2 regions of the Paenibacillus sp. NRS-1782 genome follow, and region 1 is predicted to be linked to the other one. Evidence: riboswitches for the same ligand, from Rfam matches in the RefSeq annotation. Region 1 holds a riboswitch; the other holds the start of a gene.

Region 1 (3,234 bases):
TCCTCATATTGCGGTCTTTCTTCATAGTAACTATTCAATTTTGTAACATCTTCGATGCTGGATAGGGTTTGAAAAGGAGCAAAGTTACCACCATTTTCGATTCGATCAGCGGATAATACGGTTCCTTCGGCGTTTAGGGCCAGCACATGATCATTCATAATACGCACGTCTATGATGTTTTCTAGCTCTTCCAGAGGAATGAATTTCAAGGATAGCCCAATAACCACAAGCTCCCATCGTGTTGAATCAGACTCCCGGAACCATAGGAACGAATACGGGACGTCGATTCATCTTCGGCCGCCCATGCACTGGAACTGAACAATAACAACGCGATCATACTGATTAACAGAGTACGTCTTTTCATGCGTTTTTCCTCATTTATTCATCAATGTATATAAGGAGAATATCTACTTATATACATTGATGAATAATATATAGAAAAGTTTTCCAAAATAAATCAATTCCAAAAAAAATAACCTCCAGAAACCCATGCTTAGACATGGATTTGGAGGTTATTTCTTAGCCCGTTATTCGACTGCGTACGAAATGTCCAAGGGAATCACTCCAAGATAGCTCACTCATGAATAGGCCACCTCTCTGGAGTAGTGTTGCAGATCTATTGCTTTGAGCAGATTCTTGTACAAAATCGCAGTTGTTAATGTGCCGACACCGCCGGGAACCGGAGAAATCGCATGTACCTTTTCTCCAACGTCCAAGGCGGCATCCCCCACTATTTTTCCCTCCAGCGTCTCGTTAATTCCCGCATCTACCAAAATCAGACCGGGATGAACCATATCCTGTGTAATCACATCAGGGCATCCGACTGCGACAAAGGCAATGTCTGCATGACTCAAATGCTCTGCAATATCACGTGTGCCTGCATGACAGGCGGTAACGGTGGCATTTTCTCTTTGCAGCATGTGAAAAAGGGGGAGTCCCACCGTCTGTCCTATGCCGACAAGGGTGACGTTTTTGCCTGCCAAGGTGTGACCGTAATGCTTGAGCAGCTCAATGCAGGCTTGAGGCGTAGCGGGATACAACCCGGCTTCACCTGTAACGGTAGCCAGCTTGTTGCCTGGGGTAATTCCATCAATATCCTTGTATGGGGCGATGGATTGTTTAATGGCAGAGGTGGATAAATGCTGGGAAAGAGGCAATTCCAACATAATACCATGTACATGAGAGGCTTCGTTCAGGCTACCGATCAGGTGAAGGAGTTCAGCTTCGCTTACATGGCGGTCAAAGGTATGAAGATGAAAGGAGATGCCCAGCTTCTCCGCTATTTTTTGCTTGGTCCGGGCGTAGTAAGCAGATGCCGGATCACCTTCTACCAACAGTGTTGCCAAATGAGGGCGATGCCCTTGCTGTTTCATTTGTTCTACTTTGTTACGGATCGTTGCATACACTTTGTCAGCTGCTTCTTTGGATTTCATAATGATAGCCATAGTCTGAACCTCCTCTGAATTTATCGCATGATGGAATCAACAGGGTGTCATGGTCTTGTAAAACGAAAAAAAGTATTTGCACAAGGTCGTCACGACAGACGAATCCTCTGCAAATACTTCTCCCAGGCGAACGGCACGCTTTCATTGTATGCTCCCTCGTGGTTGATTCCACTGACTTCGCCAGTCACATACAGCGTTATTTACCTTATATTTTAACAAATAATCTTCCGAAAGGAAACCCGTGAACATTTGGCAAAGAGGTCATGTTATTTGTCTATATGACAAATGTCATATTCCCGAACTGACGTTTATGACTACATCCAACACAGGTATCCCCTTATACTGAGGTTAGATCAACATGTACGCCTGACGAGATCAAAGTACGGGCGTCATTTTAAAGGAGGATCATAAATAAGTATGACACAACTCCCATTAGCCCAATTGAAAAAAAATATGGCTCCCTATGAGAAAATAAACACGAAATCCAGCGTTCTGCAACTCTTTAATACCCTGGGTCCACTGATCCTGCTATGGTATGCCGCCTATCTTAGTCTGTCGGTATCGTATTGGCTGACTCTTCCGATTACTATTATTACTTCCGGATTTGTTATACGAGCATTTATCATTTTTCATGATTGCGGTCATCAATCGTTCTTCAAAAGTCGCAAACTGAATGACATTGTGGGCACAATTACAGGTATTATTACACTTTGCCCGTATGAACAATGGAAAAATAGCCACGCGATTCACCATGCAACCAGCAGTAATCTGGACAAACGGGGCACAGGTGATATGTGGGTGCTTACGGTGGAAGAGTATGTAGAAGCTTCTGCATGGACACGAATGGCTTATCGTGTATACCGGAGTCCATGGGGGATGTTCGGACTCGGTCCGATCTACACCTTTTTGATTTCCTATCGCTTTAACACAAAGAAGGCAAAACGCAAGGAAAAAATGAACACCTATTTGACGAATGTCTCCCTCGTCGTATTGTACGCTCTGCTGTGCTGGGCCATCGGATGGCAGAATTTTGTTTTGATACAGACACCTATTTTTTTTGTATCAGGTGTGCTGGGCATCTGGTTATTCTATGTACAACATCAGTTTGAGGATTCGTATTTTGAGCATGATGAAGAGTGGAGCTATATTAATGCAGCCGTAGAAGGCAGCTCTTATTATAAGCTTCCTAAGGTGTTGCAATGGATTACGGGCAATATTGGCTTTCATCACGTTCATCATTTGAGTCCGAAAGTACCGAATTACAATTTGGAGAAGGCGCATGATGCCACCCCGCAGCTTCAAAAAGCGACGACTATCACGGTGAGCACAAGTCTGCAATCTCTGAAGTTCCGGCTTTGGGATGAAAGCACGAAAACCTTTTTGACCTTTAAACAAGTGAAGCCGTTGCTTAGCAAACGTGCTGCCGTTACGAAACCCGTCCCTACACCTGTTGTGAGCACAGAAAGAAAATAACTTTGTACGAAGCACGGTATGATAAGATAAGGGGTATAAGCTGAATTAGCGAAATGAGTATTTTGCAACAATCTCAAGAAGCATAAAGGGTGGGCAGGATGCAAAAATGGTATCAGATTTTTCAAAGAAATACGGGACTTAACCCTTATGTATGGGTTGTCTTTTATATCCTGCCCTTCTATTATTTTAGTTCCTCATCTACAAGTCATATCGTGCTGGGTACCGCCTTTATTTTAGTGTTCTTTGCTTGTTATGTACTGGCTTTTGTCTCTCAAGGCTGGCTGATCTACTTCTGGACCAGTGTACAGATTGCGAT
Region 2 (3,234 bases), on a different contig from region 1:
CCCGCTGCCACAAGACCCGCGATATGTGCCATATCGACCATGAACAGAGCGCCCACATCGTTGGCAATGGAAGCGAAGGCTTCAAAATCAATGATGCGCGGATATGCGCTCGCGCCGGCTACAATCAGACGAGGGCGATGCTTGAAGGCTGCCTTGCGCACTTCATCATAGTCGATGCGGAAGTTGTCTTCACGTACGCCGTAAGCGGCAAAGTTATACAACAAGCCGGAGGCGTTAACCGGGCTTCCGTGAGTCAAATGGCCGCCGTGCGCCAGGTTCATACCCAGTACGGTATCTCCAGGTCTAAGAGCTGCCAGATATACCGCCATGTTCGCTTGCGCTCCAGAGTGAGCCTGTACGTTAGCATGCTCTGCACCGAACAGTTCTTTGGCACGGTCACGTGCAATGTCCTCGACGATATCTACATGCTCACAGCCACCGTAGTAGCGTTTGCTCGGATAACCTTCAGCATATTTATTTGTCAGTACGGAGCCCATTGCTTCCATTACCGCTTCGCTGACGATATTTTCGGATGCGATCAGCTCGATATTGTGGCGTTGTCGCTTCAGTTCAAGTCCCATTGCTTCCAGCACTGCCGGGTCACTCTTACGCAGATGTTCCATCATGATTTATTACTCCCTCTCCATGGTCAATTGTCAGGTCTACAGGCAAGCGCCCGCTCCTATGTTGGGTACCTCATCATCAATACAAAAAAGATACAAACATGCTGTCCAATCCAAAATACAAATGCTAGTCGCAGCTTCCGCCGCCTTCTTGCTCCAGACTATACACTGCTCGTTGTCCGCCGATGAGCGGTGGACGAGTGAACGCCGCCGTAACACGCGCTTCGCCAATCCAGCGAAGGCCTGGACGAAACGGAACAGCAACTGTCCGCATATGCATACCGATCAGCGTCTCGCCAATGTCTACCCCCGCATGCGCCTGTACATTCGCCGCCAGACATGCATCTTCCAGCGCACGATAGGCGACGGTAGCCATAGATCCGCCTGCTGTACGAACGGGAACGGCGGCAACCTCCGTCAGTCCCAGCCGCTCCAGCACGGCTCGCTCAACCACCAGCGCACGGTTCAAATGCTCGCAGCATTGAAACGCCACATCAAAACCGTACGCCCTGCGAACGGACTCCACTCCAGCCAGCAATTGCTGCGCCACATCGAGCGCTCCCGCCGTGCCAATCCGGCTTCCCGCCACCTCACTGGTGCTTACGCCGATAACCAACAGGCGACCAGCCTTGAGACTGGATACTTCTGCCATTTCCTTCACGACAGAAGCGGTCTGCGCTTCAAGCGTAACCTCATGACCCAATTGTCCTGCCATTGGAACCTCCTTTGGTTGAACAGCCCTACAGAGACTGAGCACAGGCTTATGCACCATGTTCAACACACTCTCTCCTGAATCACAATCTGACTATATTATAGCCGATGAATCGGATTTCGAGCAGGAAAAATGGAAGAATCATTGTCATTTGTCTGGACAGAAGGCCATCGGAGGCTGGACCTAGCTCATATACGAAAAAAGAGCAGTCCACAGCCCATGTGGATTTGCTCTTTTGCCCAGGCGACCGGCCGTATATCCGGTGCTCCATCGTGGTTAATCCCACTTTTGTCGCCAGTTACACCGGATTCTTGTTTTTCCACCTTATCTTAACGGATTAGCCGCCGAAAATCAACAGATCCCGTACAAAATAGAAGAGTGATACAAACTTTATTCGGACAAAGCCTTTAGCTTGTCCACCAGCTTATGCAGCGCCGTTCGGATTTCCCCAGCCGTGACATCGTAATCTTCACGCGAACCGCCGAACGGATCGGAAATATCAAAGCCCGGAATACGTTGGCACAGTTCGATCATCCGCTCGCGCTCCCGTGCCGAAAGCTCCTGACCCAGCGAACCCATCAGTTGTTGTGAAGCGTACAGGCCATCCAGCTCCTGCACATCATTCAGCACCGAATCCCGGTCCTCCACATATTCCTTGACCGTAAACACTTTGCCCACCGTTTGGGGAAAGCGCTGAATGACGTGCTGCTTATGCCCTTGGGTCAAGGTTAAAATCAGATGTGCCCACTCGGCGAGCCCACCATTCAAAGGAGTTGAGGTGATTTGATCCGAGATATTGTGGTCACGTAGCACCGCCTCTGCATGTCGGGAAATGGGTGTACCTTCCATGGCGGCTACTCCCGCCGAACGCACTTCCAATCCTAGCCCGTGCTCAGTAGCCAGCTTGCGCAGCATCCCCTCAGCCATCGGACTGCGACAGGTGTTCCCTGTGCATACGAATAAGATATGTTTCAACGTCTTCACCCCCCGTATGTTGAAATAATATATAATTAAAACATAAACATAAAGCCGAACGCCAGTAAAATGGCACCGCCCACCGCTTCTCCATAGTCTCCCAGATTGCGGCTGACCCTGCGCCCTAACAGCAGTCCCAGCATCGCCATCGCTCCCCCGCAAAAGCCAAACGCCAGAACGGTCAGTACCAAGTCACTCTGGAACATGCCAAGTGACACCCCGACAGAAAAGGAGTCGAAACTCACTCCAAGTGCAAATAGCAAAAGGCCTAAGGACGAACGATGGTCCAGCACCTGTACTCCGTCCCCTTTGAAGGAATTATAAACCATATGCCCGCCCAAAAGGATGAGTAATCCCCCTGCAAAGTAGGTCGTCACATGACCCAGTAAAGAGCTCATATAATGGCCTGTGAACATACCCAGCAATGGCATCAGAATGTGAAAAAAGCCAATGACCGTGCTGATCCGCAGCACGTCCCGCAGACGTATCCCTTTCATGCCGATCCCTACGCCCAGCGATAACGCATCCATCCCCAGCGCTACAGCCATGACCAGAATCGTTACAATCTGCCCGGCATGGGCAGAGGCTGCCAGCATACTCCATCCCCCCAGTATCCGTCCGCTCTTGTACACGTTATGCGGACAAGAGGCAAAACAGTACAAGCATACGGTGAACGTGACTGTACCGGGATAAGGCGAGAGGATAACTATGATAAAAGGCTAATCCATTGCAAACGTAAACCCTGGGGACTGCATGTATGGAAAATGTTTGGATAGTGTCCGGTTCGTCCTAGAGACGGACGATCCGATGGCCCGCAGCTTTGAGCAGGCGGTTCATGACGGCGTCTCCCAACCCTTTCGGCGGACAGGCTTCCGCCAAAATATAGGTGACGCCTTCCTCATCGCAGCGGCGCAGCACGCCGTA

The links. Region 1 has a riboswitch for ZMP and ZTP ahead of ACIFQM_RS23690 (bifunctional 5,10-methylenetetrahydrofolate dehydrogenase/5,10-methenyltetrahydrofolate cyclohydrolase). Riboswitches for the same ligand answer to the same signal wherever they lie in the genome.
Region 2: linked by a shared signal. The riboswitch ahead of ACIFQM_RS10705 (TIGR01440 family protein) and the one ahead of ACIFQM_RS23690 (bifunctional 5,10-methylenetetrahydrofolate dehydrogenase/5,10-methenyltetrahydrofolate cyclohydrolase) in region 1 are both predicted to bind ZMP and ZTP.

The regions. Positions count from the first base shown of each region.
Region 1 covers NZ_JBITPH010000074.1:12,299-15,532, forward strand. Annotated here, with positions in the region: gene ACIFQM_RS23680 (hypothetical protein) at 1-209, opposite strand, end outside; gene ACIFQM_RS23685 (hypothetical protein) at 206-364, opposite strand; gene ACIFQM_RS23690 (bifunctional 5,10-methylenetetrahydrofolate dehydrogenase/5,10-methenyltetrahydrofolate cyclohydrolase) at 579-1,445, opposite strand; ZMP/ZTP riboswitch at 1,559-1,643, opposite strand; gene ACIFQM_RS23695 (fatty acid desaturase) at 1,863-2,918, shown strand; gene ACIFQM_RS23700 (sensor histidine kinase) at 3,017-3,234, shown strand, end outside.
Region 2 covers NZ_JBITPH010000024.1:48,100-51,333, reverse strand. Annotated here, with positions in the region: gene glyA (serine hydroxymethyltransferase) at 1-626, opposite strand, end outside; gene ACIFQM_RS10705 (TIGR01440 family protein) at 751-1,338, opposite strand; ZMP/ZTP riboswitch at 1,566-1,647, opposite strand; gene ACIFQM_RS10700 (low molecular weight protein arginine phosphatase) at 1,726-2,310, opposite strand; gene ACIFQM_RS10695 (manganese efflux pump MntP family protein) at 2,346-2,906, opposite strand; gene ACIFQM_RS10690 (L-threonylcarbamoyladenylate synthase) at 3,100-3,234, opposite strand, start outside.